3 regions of the Bacillus sp. ISL-77 genome follow, and region 2 is predicted to be linked to each of the others. Evidence: predicted binding sites of a transcription regulator. Region 2 holds the regulator's gene; each other region holds the start of a gene.
What was found. Region 2 encodes Rex, which represses fermentation and respiration genes when NADH is low (regulators of the CRP and FNR family bind a similar motif). Its sites were predicted from a motif close to TTGTGAAATATTTCACAA; they were not measured.

Region 1 (6,525 bases), on a different contig from region 2:
TTACGAGGCCCTTTGGAAGAACGTTCAGTTGTTGAAATTGGAGAACTTATCGAGGAATAATTTTTTCAGACGATCTTTTCATTGAAAAGATCGTCTTTTTTTACAACTTAAAAGGCAGGATTGAATTCCTGCCTTACACCATATCTTCATTCTCTTTTTCTATATCACTTGGTTCTGGCTGTTCTCCTTGGACAATACCCCCAAGTACTTCTCTGTTGTTCAGACTTGCATCTTTTCCTGCACCTGGTGCGATATTCGACATTGGAAGTTGTTCTAATTCTTTACCTCTAGGCATTATTCCTCACTCCTTTATGTTAAGGTTTCCAATATGGCGGAAAAATAACATAAAAAAATAAGTTCTAAATTTTGTTAGTGATTTAAAATACTATCCCTGGCGAGTAATTGTATCGTCATGTCATCCATTGGTGGATTATGAAGGCCTGCTCTTACATCTCGATAATACCGCTGTAACGGATTTTTCAATGAAAGACTTTTTGCACCTACGATTCTCATTGCTAAATCCACAACTTCGATTGCGTTATTGGTAACTGTTAATTTTGCTGCACCTAAAGCAGCCCCCATTTTTTCCCTAGCTTGATCGTTTGAATGATCCCACTGTTTTGCAACCCCATATAAGAAATACTCGGACTGCATTAATTTCAACTCAATCTCTCCAAGTTTTTGCTGAACATTTGGTAAATCGATAATTGGTCCGACAATACTATTCGGAGAATATTCCTTAGCAAATTGAATAGCATAACTTTGGGCTGCTTTTGCTATGCCGAGATAACATGCTGGAATATGAAGTAGCCATCCATTCGCTCTTTTTCCGTTCGAACTAAACTTTTCCACAAGATATTCATCACCTACCAAACAATTATCCAAAATTAAGTCATGACTCCCTGTTCCTCTTAACGAGATACTGTCCCAAGTTTCCTCAATAACCAATCCTTTTGTGGATCGTGGAAGTAGAAAATTGGCCACATCATTGGTTTCTTTGATTGTTGCACTAACTATAAAGTAATCTAGGACGGGGGACATGGTAGTAAATGTTTTTCTCCCTTTAATAACCCAGCCATTCTGACTTTTTTCTGCTGTGGTTTCCGGTCTGCCGCCTCGTGTAGGACTTCCAGTCTTCGGTTCACTTTGAGCACTATTTATTAATGCTCCATTTTTCACTTGTTTACAAAGATACTTAAAGATCGACTCATCCCAAGAGCTTTTTTCATTTAGATTCATAATAATTCCCATATGCCATCCAATCGAAAGTGCTGTTGCCCCGTCACCTTCCGCAATCGTTTCTTGGAGTCGAATTAGTTCATAAAGCGAGATATCCTCTCCACCATGCCTTGAAGGAACAGTTAATGCCGTGTAACCTGTATTTTTCAGATCCTGAATATTTGCATACGGGAAACTACCTTCTATATCTACCTGAGGTGCTCGTAATAGGAATTGTTTTGAAAGTATTCTCATTAACTCTATTCGTTCATCCAATGTATCTTTTTCTTGAAAGTTCATCTCTCATCTCTCCTATCCCATTAACAAAAAATCGTTCAAACCCCTAGTCTCATTAACCAGGGGTTTGTTTCTTATTCTAAATTAGCGAATTTTTCCAAATCTCGGTTTTCACCGATTACTACTAGTACATCACCGTAATTAATTTTTTCATCAGGAGATGGTGAAATGTTAATTTCATCTTCATGCCGAATCGCGATGACGCTCAAATTAAACTTTGCCCTTAAATCTAGTTCCCTTAAGGTTTTCTCCATCATCCTATCGGGGATTTTTACTTCCTCTACACTATAATCCTTCGATATCTCAATAAAATTTAAGACATTAGGTGATAACAGCTGATGGGCGACTCGAATTCCCATATCTCGTTCAGGAAAGACGACCCAGTCTGCCCCAACCTTTTTTAATACTTGACCATGTAGTTTATTTAATGCTTTGGCAATCACCTTTTTTACACCTAGTTCCTTCAATAATAAAACAGATAGGATACTTGCTTGAATATCGTCTCCGATTGCTACAATAACTGTATCAAAATTACGGATCCCAATCGATTTTAATGCCTCAGCTTCTGTTGAATCGGCAATCACGGAATGAGTAACGAATGGATGGGATTCTTCAACTCGTTCCTCATTCACATCGACTCCAAGCACTTCCTGCCCAGATTCATATAACTTATTGGCAATACTTAGTCCAAACCTACCTAATCCAATCACTGCATATTGATTAGCCACTGTCTCCTTGTACCTCCTTGGTGTAAAAAACTACCCAATCGTGATTTTTCCCTTCGGATACCGGAATGCATCAGGTTTTCTGCGTATTGTCACCGCATAAGCAATAGTTAATGGTCCTACCCTGCCAGCAAACATAGTAAAAATTATCAATGCCTTGCCAAGTGATGATAATTCTGGTGTCAATCCCATTGATAGCCCGACTGTTGCAAAGGCAGAAGTTACCTCAAATACTATTGTTAAAAAATCTTGTCCGTGTTCAGAAATGGTTAGAATGAGTGTCATTAGCATGACGAGAAATAATCCACTAAATGTGACGGTTAATGCTTTATAAATCGTTTCATATTCAATCCGCTGACGGTAAAAAATAACATCCTCTTTCCCGCGAATTTGTGACCAAACAGCTCCAATGAGCGTTGTAAAAGTGGTGGTTTTGATCCCCCCGCCTGTCGACCCAGGCGATGCACCAACAAACATGAGTAACACAATTAATAATAATGATGATTGAGTTAGATCACCAATATTTAATGTGTTAGCCCCTGCTGTTCTTGCCGTAACAGATTGGAATAATGACCCAAGGATTTTCCCTGAAAACGACAATGGTTTTAGCGTTAATCCATTAGAATATTCAAGCAGTAATATACCAACTGTACCTACTACTATTAAAACGCTGCTCGTCATTAAGACAAGCTTTGTATGTAATGATAGCCGTTTTGAAACACGATATTCAAAAAGTTCGTTCATAACGATAAAGCCGATCCCACCTAAGATAATTAATGCACTAACGGTCAACGTAACGGTTGGATCGTCAACATAACTGGTTAAACTATGAAACTCCCCCATTAAGTCAAATCCTGCATTGTTAAAGTTGGAAATTGAATGGAAAATTCCATAATAAATCGCTTTTCCTATCGGCATGTCAAAGGAAAAACGGATAGATAAAAGCACAGCACCAAGGAACTCAATCACCGCTGTAAAAATTAAAATTCGTCTTACTAGCCGTACAATCCCCTCCATTGATAAATTATTTAAAGATTCTTGAAGTAGAAGCCTTTCTTTTAAAGATATTTTCTTCCCTAATAGGAAGGCAAAAAACGTTGCAAACGTCATAAATCCAAGTCCACCGACTTGAATCATACATAAAATAACCACTTGACCGAATATCGAAAATGTGGTCCCGGTATCTACGACAACTAAACCTGTTACGCATGTTGCAGAGGTTGCAGTGAACAGGGCGTTTAAAAATGACAAACCTTGCCCATTTGAAGTCGAAACCGGCATCGTAAGTAGAAATGTTCCTAGTAATATGATCAAACCAAAACCTAGAACAAGAATCTTTGGAGGATCTAGATATATTTTTTTGCGCAGAATAGTTCTCTCCCTTACTACTTTAATGTTATTTTTAACAAACAATTAATAATCATGTGTTATCTATGATCTTAATTTTTTTCTCCTTGTTCATGCCTCTATTTTTAAATATTGTAAATCTATAATACAGGAAAAATATACAATTACGAACAAAACATGTAAATTAAAGATGTGAATTGGTACACCTTAGAAAAATTTTTACCATGAGTGTGTCAAATGTGTGTCATAACTCACTGTTGATTGACTATATGTTGTTCTATAATACAAGAAGTAAAACTTTCCATGTTCATAAACACTCTTTATATAACGACTTTTTGAGGAAATAATAAAATAGCATGGGAATTGAAGGGGGATTGTTATGAAACAAGGGTCAAAACAACTATTTATACAAACTGGAAGTCTGTTAGCAGGTTTTATGGTTTGGGTACTGATATCATCACTAATGCCGTTTATTAAAGTAGATATCCAACTTACTTCATCTCAAATTGCATGGACTACGGCGGTCCCTATTATCCTCGGTTCACTTCTTCGAGTTCCGATTGGCTACTGGACCAATCGCTATGGAGCTCGAATTTTATTTACAATCAGCTTTATTATACTGCTCATTCCAATTGCGTTGTTAAGCTATGCTAATTCCTTATTAACATTAATCTTAGGAGGATTTTTACTAGGGATTGGCGGTGCTGTCTTTTCCATCGGTGTTACCTCTCTTCCCAAGTATTATGAAAAAACAAAGCATGGGTTTATTAACGGAATTTACGGGGCAGGAAATATTGGTACGGCAATTACTTCCTTTTCCGCACCCGTGCTTGCTACCGCCTATGGATGGAGAAACACCATTAAAATCTTCCTGATAGTTGTATTAATCTTTGCAATTTTAAACTTTATTTTTGGGGACAAAAAGGAACGAAAAGTTAACATTTCCTTACTCGATCAAACCAAAGGGGTATATAAAAATCCAAAACTTTGGTTTCTAAGTTTATTTTATTTTATCACGTTTGGTTCCTTCGTTGCTTTCACCATTTATTTACCATCGTTTTTAGTTAATCACTTTGAATTAGATAAAGTCGATGCAGGACTCCGGACAGCAGGTTTTATTGCTTTGGCAACCTTTTTTAGACCCATAGGTGGATGGTTGGGCGATAAAGTTAATCCTTTTCTTATTTTAATGGCTGTTTTCTTTAGCCTAACTTTTGCAGGATTTCTTTTGTCATTTACTCCATCACTGCCGATTTATTCCTTTGGTTGCTTATTAGTTGCTTTCTTTGCGGGAATTGGAAATGGCGCTATCTTTAAACTAGTCCCTTTATATTTTTCCAATCAAGCGGGTATTGTGAATGGAATTGTTTCTGCCATGGGAGGACTGGGTGGTTTTTTCCCGCCAATCATTCTCACGATTCTCTTTGATTGGACTGGTCATTATGCGATTGGGTTTATGTCCCTATCTGAATTTTCTTTAGCAAGTCTGGTTATCGTAGTATGGCTATATTATCAAGATAAGTTGGATATTTCTGCAAAGATTGTAAACCATGCCTTAGATGGTATTTGTGTAACCGATGTTACTGGCATTATTCAAAGCGTTAATCCCGCATTCACAAAAATCACTGGCTATAGTCAAGCAGAGGTAATCGGTAAAACCCCAAGTGTTCTTCAATCCGGTGAACATGACAACGAGTTTTACAAAAAAATGTGGTTTAGTTTAAAAACAGACGGGGTTTGGGAAGGTTATATTTGGAACAAACGCAAAAACAATGTAATTTATAGAGAATGGCTAACTATTACAGCCATTAAAGATGACGTAGGTGAAACAAAAAACTTTGTAGGTATGTTCTATGAAGATAACGAAAAATCCTAAAAAGGCAGTATAAAAGAGATCTTCCCCGTGGAGGTCTCTTTTTTTGTAACCTTGGGCAATTTATTACAACTTTTTGTCAACTTCCTTGAGTTCACAGTTCGTTCACTGTTTTTGTGACGTACGTCACAATATTCATGTTACTATCTGTTTTATAGTAATTACACAAACAACTAAAACTTTATAAAAATTAAAATTTGAACACAAATTAGGGGGAAATATAATGGCCAGAATTAATTATTGGAATCCAGAGGACGAAAAATTTTGGAACGCTGAAGGAAAAAAACATGCCCGACGAAATCTATGGATATCTGTACCATCATTGATGATCGCTTTTATCGTATGGCAGATATGGTCAGTCGTTGCCGTTAGACTTAACGACATCGGTTTCCATTTCACCGAAGAACAATTATTTACACTTGCAGCAGTTCCTGGTCTTGTCGGTGCGACACTTCGCTTTGTTTACACATTTGCAGTCGGCTCTATTGGTGGAAAAAACTGGACAGTGATTTCAACAGCAATCTTAGCAATTCCAGCGATTGGTATTGGCTTTGCAGTCCAAAATCCGGAAACACCATTTTCTATCATGTTATTGCTTGCAGCCCTTTGCGGACTAGGCGGAGGTAATTTCTCATCTTCGTCAGCAAATATTAGCTTTTTCTTTCCAAAAAAGGAAAAAGGGACAGCACTTGGTATTAATGGTGGTTTAGGAAACATGGGTGTATCTCTGTCGTTCAATTCGTTACACCATTAATTGTTACCTCAGGAACTTTTGCATTAGTTGGCGGCAAACAAGTTTTAGCAAATGGTCAGGAAGTTTGGTTACAGAACGCGGCATTTATTTGGGTGATTCCTATTGTCATCTTGACAGTTTTAGCAATGTTTAAGATGGATAATGTACCAGGTGCAAAACAATCAGTTTCGGAACAATTTGTGATTGTAAAACGGAAACATACTTGGATTATGGCAGCCCTATATGTAGCAACCTTTGGTTCATTCATTGGTTATTCAGCGGCATTTCCGCTTTTATTAAGATCACAATTCCCTGAGCATATATCACTTGCC
Region 2 (6,525 bases):
ACTGTCCTGTTTGCAATGTGAATAAGAATGTGGAAAAGTGTATAACTTAATGAATTAATGCCATCATATCAAAATTTGTCGATAAATGTCATAATAAACAAAAAACCAGGCGAATGCCTGGTTTTTGCATAATTATTCAGCCAGCTCTGCCCATTCTTCCATTAAGTGCTCGAGTTCAGACTTTGCCTTTTCATTTTTTATGTTGATTTCCAACACTTTTTCATGATTTTGAAAAATGTCTGGTTCGCATAATTGCTGCTCGAATTCTTGAATTTGCTCTTCTAGCTCTTCAATTCGTTGTTCCATTTCTTCTAATTTCCTTTTGCGCTGACGCTCTTGTTTTTTACTTTCCTTATCCTGTTGATAAGAGTTTTTCTCGAAAGCATCCGTTTGTGCTGCCCTTTTTGCTGTTGCGGCTAGCGCTAGTGCTGCAAGTTCTTCCTGTTCTAGTTTCTTCTCTAAATAATAATCATAATCCCCGAGGTATTCTGTACTTCCATGACGACTAAGTTCTAAGACCTTTGTGGCAATCCGGTTAATAAAATACCTGTCGTGTGAGACAAACAATATCGTGCCCGGGTAATCGATTAATGCATTCTCTAGAACTTCCTTACTATCTAAGTCAAGATGGTTGGTAGGCTCGTCCAAAATTAAGACATTTGCTTTCTCCAGCATCAGTTTAGCTAAAGCTAGACGGGCTTTCTCACCACCGCTTAAGGTGGAAACTATTTTTAAGACATCATCACCAGAAAATAAGAAATTACCGAGCACCGTACGTATTTCTTTTTCATTTTTTAGTGGATAGTCATCCCAGAGTTCATTTAAGACCCGCTTATTGGAGGTCAATTCAGCTTGCTCCTGGTCGTAATACCCAATCTGAAGGTTTGTCCCATAGAGTATGGTTCCCTCAAGTGCAGGCAACTTTTTGATAATTGTTTTTAAAAGTGTTGATTTGCCGATACCATTCGGTCCAACCAATGCGATACTTTCACCTTTATAGGCCCGGAAAGAAATGGACTCTGAAACCTTACCATCCTTGTATCCAACAGCGAGTGAATCCACTGTTAAAACATCATTTCCGCTTTGTTTTTCAATTTCAAACGTGAAGGAAGCAGACTTTTCATCGCCTAATGGACGATCCATCATCTCCATCTTTTCAAGCTTTTTACGCCGGCTTTGGGCTCGTTTGGTTGTCGATGCCCGCGCTAAATTGCGGTTGATAAAGTCTTGGAGATCAGCGACCTCTTGCTGTTGTTTTTCGAAAAGCTTTAAATCACGCTCATAATTTGCCGCCTTTTGATCAAGGTAAGAACTATAGTTGCCTGTAAACCTTTGGATTTGCTTACGGGATACTTCATAAACTTGAGTAACAACTTTATCTAAAAAATAGCGGTCATGGGAAACGATCAAAATCGCCCCATGATAACTTTGTAAATATTGCTCCAGCCAGGAAAGCGTATCAATATCAAGGTGGTTTGTGGGCTCATCCAATATTAGGATATCAGGCCTGGTTAACAAGAGTTTACCAAGGGCTAGACGAGTTTTCTGACCGCCGCTTAAACTAGATATCATCAAGGATTTGTCATGGAAATTCAGCCCATGAAGGACGGAGCGCATCTCTGCCTCATATTGATACCCTCCCTGTTCTTTAAATTTCACCTGAAGATGATCGTACTCTTTTAGGATCCTTTCGTACCTGCCACTGTCTTCAAAAACAAGAGGATCAGCCATTTGTTCTTCAAGTGTGCGGAGTTGTTTTTCCATCAATCGCAGCGGTTCAAAAACCGTCAGCATTTCATCCCATATGGATAATGATGATTCTAACCCAGTATTTTGAGCTAAATAGCCAATCGTCACTTCTTTTGGCTTGATGATTTCTCCGCCATCATGCGACAAGTGTCCGGCTATAATCTTCAACAATGTCGATTTTCCCGCCCCATTGCGTCCAACAAGGGCAACACGGTCCCGAGTTTGTAATTCGAGCTTAATATTCGATAAAATAAGGTCAGCACCATAATATTTTTGTAATTGATTAACCTGTAGCAAAATCATTCTCATTCACCTCTATTACATAGGATTAGTGTACCTTATTCCCGGTATGTCGGCAATAAACTGCTCGCCATATTAGCGGAGTAAGGGTCCTAAATCGACATAAAATGTAATATTTAGTTCAAAGTTTCACACACATATAAGGAAAAATAGTGTATGATTTGATGGGAGGATTTTTTATATGGCAGAATTTACGCATTTTAATGAAGAAGGCAGAGCAAAAATGGTCGACGTCAGTGATAAGCCGGAAACGGCACGTACGGCGCTTGCTCATTCCAGCATTACCGTTAGTAAAGAAATTTATGATAAAATAACTAATAATGAGATGAAGAAGGGCGATGTCTTAGCAGTGGCCCAGGTAGCAGCTGTCATGGCAGCAAAGAAGACATGGGATTTGATTCCAATGTGCCATCCGATTCCATTAACAGGTGTTAATATTTCTTTCTCTTGGGAACAGGATAAGGATGAGAATTATCAATTATATATTGCTGCAGCCGTTAAAACGAAGGGGAACACAGGAGTGGAAATGGAAGCGTTAACAGCCGCATCCGCATGTGCCTTAACAGTTTATGATATGTGTAAAGCCGTTGATAAAGGTATGGTAATTGGACCGACGTATCTTGTCGAAAAAACAGGCGGTAAAAACGGTGATTTTAAAAGAGATGAAAGAGTTAAATAAATTTTTAACTAAACCATTCATGGGGTGTGGGAGATTATGAGTAATGAAACAACGAAAATACCACAGGCGACAGCAAAACGGCTGCCCCTCTATTATCGATTTCTAAAAAACCTGCATAGTTCCGGCAAGCAAAGGGTCTCTTCAGCGGAATTGAGTGAAGCAGTAAAGGTAGACTCAGCAACGATTCGCCGCGACTTTTCCTATTTCGGTGCGTTAGGAAAAAAGGGCTATGGGTATAATGTTAATTACTTAATATCCTTCTTCCGAAAGACCTTAGATCAGGATGAATTAACTAAGGTTGCCTTAATAGGAGTCGGAAATCTTGGGACTGCCTTTTTAAACTATAACTTTTTAAAAAATAATAACACAAAAATAGAATGCGCCTTCGATGTGGATCCCGACAAAATGGGAACCATGATTCGCGAGGTACCCGTTCATCCTATGGATGATTTAGAGAAGGTGTTATCAGAAACTAATATTTCAGTGGCGATATTAACGGTTCCGGCTCCTGCCGCACAAATGATAACCGATCGACTGGTCCAAGCGAATGTAAAAGGGATCTTAAATTTCACTCCGGCAAGGTTAAATGTTCCACCATTAATAAGGGTCCATCATATTGACTTGGCTGTGGAGCTTCAATCGCTAGTCTACTTTTTAAAGCATTATCCAACGGTGGAAATAGATGAAGAATAATTAGTTAATAAGGCTTTCCACAAAATTTGTGGAAAGCCTTTTGTATGATTAAATCCCTGCTTTTTTTAATTACATAATCTATCAAAATATTGACCTATGCACTAAGATTTAGATAGATAAAGTGCAAGCGGTTACTAATTCGGAAAGTGGGGAAATCCAATGTCAATTTTACGAGATGAAGCGTTAAAAATGCATAAGGAGCATCAAGGAAAGGTTGGAATCTATTCAAAGGTTGCAGTACATAATGCAAAAGATTTAAGCCTAGCCTATTCACCTGGTGTGGCAGAGCCATGTTTGGACATTTATGCAGACGAAAATAAAGTCTATGATTATACCTCAAAGGGCAATCTAGTTGCAGTTGTATCCAATGGGACAGCAGTCCTGGGGCTTGGGAACATTGGACCAAAAGCTGCGATGCCTGTGATGGAAGGAAAGGCCGTGTTATTCAAATCATTCGCAGATGTTGATGCTTTTCCCATTTGCTTGGCCACAACTGATACAGACCAGATCGTAGAAACCGTCAAATTGCTAGAACCAACATTTGGCGGAGTGAACTTGGAGGATATTGCTGCGCCGCAATGCTTTGATATTGAAGACCGCCTCCGCAAAGCCTGTGATATTCCTGTTTTTCATGATGACCAGCATGGAACAGCGATTGTAACAGCGGCTGGTTTAATCAACGCATTAAAATTAGCGGATAAAAAAATTGAAGATATTCGTGTTGCAGTAAATGGAGCAGGTGCAGCAGGAGTAGCGATTGTTAAACTTATGCTACATATGGGCGTGAAGGATGTTATTTTATGTGATACAAAAGGAATTATTTATGAAGGCCGCCCGGTTGGAATGAATCGATTCAAAGATGAAATGGCACAAATCACAAATCGCGAGCAAAAACAAGGAACGTTAGCCGATGCGCTTGTTGACGCAGATGTGTTTGTGGGGGTATCAGCAGCTGGGGCCGTTACGAAGGAAATGGTTGGTTCTATGCACCGTGACCCGATAATCTTTGCCATGGCCAACCCGGTACCGGAAATTATGCCGGATGTGGCCAAAGAAGCAGGAGCACTTGTAGTGGGTACAGGACGTTCTGATTTTCCGAACCAGGTTAATAATGTGCTTGCATTCCCAGGAATTTTCCGCGGTGCTTTAGATGTCCGTGCAAAGGAAATCAACGAGGAAATGAAGCTCGCCGCGGTTTATGCAATTGCTGGTTTAATTTCAGAGGATGAGCTCCATGCCGATTATGTCATTCCAGATCCATTTGACCCTCGGGTCGCAGCACAGGTAGCAACCGCGGTTGCGTATACTGCAATGGAAACAGGGGTAGCCCAAAAAATTATCAATGTTGAGGAAATTAAGCAACGCCTATCAGCATTAGCAGAAGCAAAACAACCAGTGCTTGCTTAGGTCGAGTAAAATCTAGCTTTTAAGGGAAGACTACCTCAACCTAGTTGAGGTAGTCTTTCAAATTTTGGAAATTAGGGCATAATTCCAATATATCTTTTAAATTTTTAGTACAATAATGAATGATAGTTTTTTCTTTTTCAAATCAGTGGGTAAAATAAGGACAAAATCGATGGTGAACTGACTCATTTTGTCGGTATGACCCCGTCCTTAGGTAAGTAATAAAACATTTCCTAGAAGGACATCTAGGGTTTTGCAATCGGAGGGGATGAAGTTGGCGATTGTGCTGACGATGTTTGTGCTTGGGATTTTATTAGGATTTGTCGGGGCAGGCGGCTCTGGCTTTATTATTGCCATCTTAACAGTTATTTTTGGAGTACCAATACATATGGCGTTAGGGACATCACTAGCAGCGATGGTATTTACTAGCATGTCAGGTGCCTACAGCCATTTTCGTCAAGGAAATATCTCAATTAAAACGGGTTTAATCGTCGGCGGATTTGGGGCAGCTGCCTCCTATTTAGGTTCAAAACTAGCCAGTTTGATTCCGACTCATTCTTTGCATTGGTTAACAGCGGGGATGTTATTTTTGTCGGCTGTGATCTTGGTTGTTCGCTTATTTATTGTTCAAAAAATAAAGGCAAACAACAAAAAAGTGAAACCTGGCAACCTGTTTCTCATTAAGAAAGCGGCAGTTGTCGGGTTGGTTACCGGATTGTTGTCTGGTACATTTGGGATAGGTGCTGCACCGTTCATTCAAATCGGATTGCTGGTCATCATGGGACTTTCGCTTAAGCAATCAGTGGGTACAACAATGCTCGTTATTTTGCCGATCGCTTTAGCAGGAGGAATCGGCTACTATTTCGAAGGATACCTGAATTTAACCCTGTTAGTTGAAGTGGTAGGAGGAACGATGATTGGCTCCTATGTCGGGGCTAAGTTTACAGCCCTTGCTCCGCAGCCCGTATTAAAAGGTGCGATGGTCCTGACCCCTATTATCGCAGGAGCTATTTTGCTCATAAGTTAAGGCATCGTTCGCAAGGATGGTTAACTGAGACGATGAACTCTCAGACCAGCCTAAGTTAAAGAAAGTTTCTAAGACTGCAAGGTATTTTCATAAGAATGCTTTGCAGCCTTTTTGCGTTTACTTACCGGGATGGTTAGTATGTCATCAGGTGGAGATCAGAATGGTGCCTGTCGCCTTCTCAAAGATGGAGGGAAATATGAGAAAGGGAAGATGGAGTTTACAGTCGGTAATTATTGTCTTTGTGTGTATGGTGGTTACTTTTTCACTATTGATAACAGATTTACTAATAAGTTCGAGAATTGCTAAGGAGACGGAAAAAGGTCAGGCTGAGAAAGCAAGAAATGTGGCTCGAATGGTTGCTCATAGTCCGCTTGTTGTTAATGCAATGAGTAGAAAACAGAATGAAAAGGAAATCCAAACGTTTGCCAATGAAATGAGAAAGGTCACGAACGTTTACTTTATTGTTGTGATGGATATGAACGGGATCCGAAAATCCCACCCTGATAGTAAAGAGATAGGGAAACCATTCAAGGGTGGAGATGAAGGGCCTGTCCTAAAAGGAAAAGAGCATCAATCTATTTCAAAGGGATCTCTTGGACCTTCATTACGCTTCTTTACGCCAATTAAGGATGCAACCGGGAAGCAGATCGGGGCCGTGGCTGTTGGGATATCT
Region 3 (6,525 bases), on a different contig from region 2:
CACCTGTATGTGACCCAACGGCAGAACCAATGGAAGAAATGAATACCTCTTTCGGATGGAATTCTTCTTCAATCAGTGCTTTCATTTCTAATGTGGTTTCTTCACAATCAGCTTGGCTAATCCCAATCACTTGGTCTTCCATATTTGCCCCGCGTTCCTTCATGATTTCGATGATACGGCGCATTACTTTTTTCTTCCCACGTATTTTTTCAATTGGAACAAGTTTTCCGGCTTCTACATTTAAGATGGGCTTAATGTTCAATAATCCACCGAGGAAGGCAGATGCTTTTGATACTCGGCCACCCTTTGCTAAATAATCTAAATCTTCAACAGTAAAAAGATGTTCCATGTGTTGGCTTCTAAAAACAACTTCTTCTAAGATTGTTTCTTTACCGACACCTTTCATGGCGAGTGATGCTGCTTCTTTAACTACAAGACCAGATCCAAGCGATGCACATTTTGTATCGACAATTGTTAATTTAAAATTTGGATATTTTTCCTTCACTTGGTCAAGAATCATAACAGCGGTTGAATATGTACCAGATAATTCTGAAGAAAAAGCTATGTATATCCCATCTTCATCTTTTTCTGCCATTTCGGTAAATACTTCCTCAAACAGAAGTGGGGAGACTTGAGATGTTTTTGGAACAACACCATTACGGATTGCCTCATAGACGGTGTTTGGATCAATTGATTTTACATCTTCAAATTCTTTGCCATTAATCTCGACTTTTAAAGGAAATAAAGTAACATGATTCTCTTCATAAAAACTTTTTGGTAAATCGCATGCGCTATCAGCTAGTATTCTTACCTGCATGAAGCTCACCTGCTTTCAGGCTAATTTATAGTTTCAGTTTATCGGTTTCACCATAAAAATACAATTAGCAATCACCACAAAAGTATTAATGGATTGACAATCACATATAAAGGGGGAAATTGAAATGATATGGCTCCAGGCGCAAAAAATGGTAGTGGTGGCAGCGGGTTCATTGTTAGTTGCGTTAGCGATGAATTTATTTTTAATACCGGCAAATATTTATTCAAGTGGATTTACTGGAATAGCACAACTACTTTCAAAGGTGTTAAGTGACTATACTCCTATCCATGTTTCACTAGGGTTATTATTATTATTGCTGAATATTCCTGTGGCCATTTTAGGCTGGAAAAAGGTAGGGAAATCCTTTACCGTCTATAGCTTTATAAGTGTTGCCCTGTCCTCGTTGTTTTTAATACTAATTCCTATTAAACAAGTTTCGAATGATATCCTTCTAAATGCTGTTTTTGGTGGTGTCATCCAAGCTGTTGGCGTCGGGATTACGTTAAAATGGGGGGCTTCAACAGGCGGAGTGGATATCATTGCAATGGTTTTATCGAGAATGAAAGACAAGCCGATCGGACCCTATATGTTGGTTATAAATGGGGTGATTATTATAACAGCTGGATTTTTGTATGGCTGGGAGAAAGCCCTTTATACACTTGTCACTTTATATACTTCGACAAGAGTGATTGACGCCATTCATACTAGACATGCAAAACTCACTGCAATAATTATTACCAAAAAGGCTGATGTAATGAAAAAAGCAATACAAGAAAAACTTGTAAGAGGAATCACGATTCTACCAGCAAAAGGTGCGTTCTCAAACGAAGCAAGAGAAATGTTGATGGTTGTTATTACCCGCTATGAGCTCTTTGATTTGGAAAGGATCCTTAAGGAAGTGGATCCCAATGCCTTTACAAATATTATTCAAACAACCAATATCTATGGATTTTTTCGTAAGGAATAAAAAGAAAAGCGGAAGCGCCTTGTTCAGGGGCGACAGGCATAAGAAGCCGGCTTGAAGGTTACTTTTTAACCTTCAGGACGGATTGGCTTATGACCCCGAGCCCCTAGGCGCTGTAGCTAGACAAAAAGAAAAGCGGAAGCGCCCGTAGGTGCCTCCGCTTTTCTTTTTAAGTCATCTGTTCAAGCTCTTGTTGCATTTGTTGGAGCTGTGCTTGCTCTGCTACAGTCGAATTTGCATAAGCAGAACTTAATGCATTTTTAGCTTTCGCGACAGCAGAATCAAGATCAGCTGGGTCGGCAGACTTCGCCATCTCAACAAATCTTCGTGCTTCTTGGAACAATTGGTTTCCCATGTTATATTCCTCCAAGCGAGGATTCTTGCACATTGGACATCTTCTGAGCTTCCGCTTCAGCGTAAGTCATGTGATAAGGAATACGTTCAGCATGCTTACTGACCGTATCCACTCCTTGCTGAACAAAGCGTTTTGATTTGTTTCGTTTACCCATTCGAATCCCTCCAATATGCTCATAGCTCATATTGAAACAGCAACGCTGCCTCAAAAAATAGTATGTACCAAAAGGGGGAGGTTCATTTAGGTAAACAATGGTGAAATGAGTGTTAATATTTTATATTTAACAAATCCGCCAAATATTGAGCAACACCATCTTCTTCGTTACTTAAAGTGACGTCATTAGCAATATTTTTCACACTGTCGATTCCATTTCCCATGGCAATTCCATGACCAGCATATTCAAGCATTTCAAGGTCGTTGTCTTCATCGCCAAACGCAATAATTCTATCAGCGGGAATACCATAATAATCAGAAGCCTTTTTTAACCCCACGGCCTTACTTAAGCCAACCTTTATAATTTCAACCACATGCCATGGAGCGGCCCAACTGCGATGATCGATAACTTCTGCATGGACAGCCGATAAGTGTTCGCGAATTATCTTTAATTGATCCTCCTCCGTATGAATTAACAAACTCGTGGGTGAATCATTTAAATAATTTGCCAGATCGCCCGTAGTGATTTTTGGATTGCCAAAGTTGAAAATATCTAACAGCTTTTCATCGTGGTAATGGAAGTAAACATCATCGATCACTTCGGCAATTATATTATGGAAGTGGAAACTTCTGCACGCTTCCACAATATCTTTTGCAACCTTTATATCAAGAGGTTCATGATAAAATCCCCAGTCAGGTTTTCGAGGGTGATGCATAAATGCTCCATTGAAATTGACAATCGGAGTGTCCAAATCCAATTCCCGATAGTACATCTCGCTGGAACGATAAGGCCTTCCTGTTGCAATCATAACGATATGACCTTGTTCTCTTGCTTTTTTAATAATTCCGTGTGTTTTTAATGATATCGTTTTATCATCTTTTAATAATGTCCCATCTAAATCTAATGCAATTAGGTGTCTATCTGTCATAATAACTCCTTCTAATTATAATTTTCATCGCTAATAAAGTGCGTCGCTTTAGGAAAAAATTTATATACATGTTACACTGCAATTATGAATTTAATACTTAGTGGAATTATTAATTCCTATATTTACTATGTTAACAATTTTATATCTAAACTGTAAAAAAATTCACACCAAATGATATAAAAAAACTATATACTTTTTTTAACTAAGTCTCAATCTTGGCATGCTTGATAATTTGCTATAATAGAGTGGGACAAAGATAATGAAGGAGTGGATCAAACATGAATGAAGAACTAAAAGAAAATATCATGGGTGCCTTAGAACTAGTAATCGACCCTGAACTAGGAGTAGATATTGTTAATTTAGGATTAGTATATAATGCTGAAATGGATGAAGAAGGAAACGTAACGATTACAATGACGTTAACTTCAATGGGCTGCCCACTTGCTGGAACAATTGTTGACCAGGTTAAACGGGCATTGGCCGACATTCCGGAAATCAAAGAAGTAGAAGTAAATATTGTTTTTAATCCTCCATGGAATAAAGAAATGATGTCACGTTATGCGAAAATCGCATTAGGAATTCGCTAAGCTTAATTAGAGGCTTTTGAACTCTCAGTAAAATAAGCGTATTTTTTAGAAACAGCAGATTTTCTGCTGTTTTTTTTATTTCAAAATAAGAAAGGTGAAAAATTTGAACTTAGATAACTGTCTAGCTCCAGCGCCCAGCGGCTAGTGTACTTCGCCCTTTTCCCTACGAAAAGTCAACATCGGATCGCTAACGCTCTACGTGTTTCCTTTATCTTAGTCAAAGTGCTCCAGTCCATACGCCGCTAACCGGGCGCTTGCGCTTTTCTTATTCTTCACGATTCAGACATATCTAGCTTACAGAATGTGAGATAGTTCACTTTTTTCAAATATAAACACCTTTATAATAAAGATTAATAAGGCTGTTGGATTTGAATAGCCGTTATTAGGAGGCGTTTCATATGGCTATTAGCCGAGATTTTAATAAAGACCCTTTTATCGTGATTTGGGAACTCACTAGAGCTTGTCAATTAAAGTGTCTGCACTGCCGTGCCGATGCACAGTATAAAAGGGATCCACGTGAACTATCTTTTGAAGAAGGAAAAAATCTAATTGATCAAATATATGAAATGAACAATCCGATGCTTGTTTTTACTGGCGGAGACCCGCTGATGAGAGAAGATGTTTTTGATATTGCGAAATATGCAGTTGAAAAAGGCGTTCGGGTATCAATGACCCCAAGTGCGACACCAAATGTAACAAAAGAAGCAATTGAAAAAGCAAAAGAAGTAGGTCTTGCTCGCTGGGCATTTAGTATTGATGGTCCTAGGGCTGAGATTCATGACCATTTTAGAGGAACAGCTGGATCATTTGACCTTACCATGGAAAAAATAAAATATTTGCATGAAGTTGGATTACCCATTCAGATTAATACGGTGATTTCCCGTTACAATATTGACTACCTTGATGAAATGGCAAAAATGGTTGAAGACTTAGAATGTGTGTTATGGAGTGTCTTTTTCCTAGTGCCAACAGGAAGAGGTCAACAATCAGATATGATTTCTCCAGTTCAACATGAAAAAGTATTCAGATGGCTATATGATTTAAGTAAGCGCGTGTCTTTTGATATCAAAACAACAGAAGCAATGCACTACAGACGTGTTGTGATTCAACAAAAAATGCGCGAAGCGAAAGAAACAACAGATGAGATTGAGTATTTAAGCGCATTAACAGAAAAGGGATTAACAGGCTCTATCGATGGTTTAGGGCGAGCACTAAAAGGTGTTAATGATGGTAATGGTTTTGTATTCATCTCTCATACGGGGGATGTATATCCAAGCGGACTATTACCCGTTAAAGCTGGTAATATCCGGGAAACTCCATTAGCGGAAATTTATCGTGAATCACCAATATTCCAATCGCTAAGAAACCCAGATCTTTTTAAAGGGAAATGTGGTGTCTGTGAATTCCGTCATGTTTGCGGAGGATCAAGGTCTAGAGCGTATGCGATGACTGGAGATTATCTAGAAAGCGAGCCATTCTGCGTTTATATTCCTAAATCATTAAGAGAAAAGCAAGTACAGTAAATTAAAACGATAAAACAAGGTTGCCTCAATAGTGAGACAGCCTTGCGTATATAGATAACTACAAATAAGTAAAGGCCAGCCTATTCGATACTGCAATAAACGGCAGAACAATTTTCACAGTCGATTTCATTTTTTAAGTATTGTAAATCCAATATAGAGATCTTTCCTTTTTTAACTGAAATGATTTTATCTTTCTTTAGTTCACTAAGTATACGGTTTGTACTCTCACGTGAAGTACCGCAGAAGTTGGCAAGTTCTTGGTTGGTTAACGGCAGATCTATTAAGATCTCATTATCTTTTTGAATACCATAACTATTCGACATACGGATAAGTGTTGAGAATAGCGCACCTCGTTTTCCATTTAACAACCATCTATTTTCCATCGTGATCAATGTTTAGTTTGTTAGTACCATTTTATCTCATGAGGAACCAATAAGAAGAAGTAAACAATGACAATATAGTGAAAACTCATATGAAATTAATCATGTTTATTTATTTTCTATTTGAATTTTAGGTTAAATGAATAAAATCTGTAGAGGAAAATTTTTACCAAAACAGTTATTTATAGATTGTAAAACTTCTGCTAAGATAAGAATTGTATTAAAAAGTATTGTTATAGTGAATAAAGTAACAGTTTTTTTATCTAAAGACTGGTACACTGAATATCATTAGGTTCCTTAAAATAATGGAGTTGATATGGAATGGAAAAAACCATTATTAAAGATAAATTAAATAGACCATTGCATGACTTAAGAATTTCTGTGATTGATCGATGTAATTTCCGTTGCCAATACTGTATGCCAGCTGACCAATTTGGTCCTGATTTTGAGTTTCTTCCTAAAAGTGCCTTGCTATCCTATGAAGAGATCGAACGCCTAGCGAAAATATTTGTTAGTTTGGGTGTGGAAAAAATCCGCCTAACAGGAGGAGAACCTCTTCTTCGTAGAGATATGCCCATTCTTGTTAAGAAGCTGTCAGCTATTGAGGGCTTACTTGATATCGGATTAACGACGAATGGTGTGCTTCTACCGAAATTTGCCAAAGATTTAAAGGAAGCAGGACTCAAAAGAGTAAATGTAAGCCTTGATACCTTAAACGATGAATTGTTTGGCAAAATTAACGGGCGTGGGGTTGGAACTGGGCCAGTTTTGGAAGGCATTGAAGCAGCGAAACAAGCAGGTCTTGGGGTCAAAATTA

Region 1: J7E77_RS02645 (nitrate/nitrite transporter) is a predicted target of Rex. The motif match lies at 3,778-3,795, and genes of this name have one in related genera.
Region 3: J7E77_RS06700 (TIGR04053 family radical SAM/SPASM domain-containing protein) is a predicted target of Rex. The motif match lies at 4,107-4,124, and genes of this name have one in related genera.

Annotation. Positions count from the first base shown of each region.
Region 1 is NZ_JAGGQY010000009.1:6,120-12,644, reverse strand. Features, by position in the region: gene J7E77_RS02670 (H-type small acid-soluble spore protein) at 1-60, shown strand, start outside; gene J7E77_RS02665 (hypothetical protein) at 134-295, opposite strand; gene J7E77_RS02660 (acyl-CoA dehydrogenase family protein) at 370-1,518, opposite strand; gene J7E77_RS02655 (potassium channel family protein) at 1,590-2,243, opposite strand; gene J7E77_RS02650 (TrkH family potassium uptake protein) at 2,274-3,554, opposite strand; gene J7E77_RS02645 (nitrate/nitrite transporter) at 3,967-5,463, shown strand; partial or broken gene J7E77_RS02640 (MFS transporter) at 5,684-6,525, shown strand, end outside.
Region 2 is NZ_JAGGQY010000093.1:19,606-26,130, reverse strand. Features, by position in the region: gene J7E77_RS28745 (ABC-F family ATP-binding cassette domain-containing protein) at 133-2,052, opposite strand; gene moaC (cyclic pyranopterin monophosphate synthase MoaC) at 2,231-2,728, shown strand; gene J7E77_RS28735 (redox-sensing transcriptional repressor Rex) at 2,765-3,421, shown strand; gene ystJ (NADP-dependent malic enzyme) at 3,581-4,828, shown strand; gene J7E77_RS28725 (sulfite exporter TauE/SafE family protein) at 5,100-5,852, shown strand; gene dcuS (DcuS/MalK family sensor histidine kinase) at 6,049-6,525, shown strand, end outside.
Region 3 is NZ_JAGGQY010000018.1:57,556-64,080, reverse strand. Features, by position in the region: gene J7E77_RS06730 (DegV family protein) at 1-817, opposite strand, end outside; gene J7E77_RS06725 (YitT family protein) at 942-1,784, shown strand; gene J7E77_RS06720 (DUF3813 domain-containing protein) at 1,951-2,136, opposite strand; gene J7E77_RS06715 (hypothetical protein) at 2,138-2,290, opposite strand; gene J7E77_RS06710 (Cof-type HAD-IIB family hydrolase) at 2,403-3,218, opposite strand; gene J7E77_RS06705 (metal-sulfur cluster assembly factor) at 3,497-3,805, shown strand; gene J7E77_RS06700 (TIGR04053 family radical SAM/SPASM domain-containing protein) at 4,204-5,328, shown strand; partial or broken gene J7E77_RS06695 (helix-turn-helix domain-containing protein) at 5,409-5,696, opposite strand; gene moaA (GTP 3',8-cyclase MoaA) at 6,030-6,525, shown strand, end outside.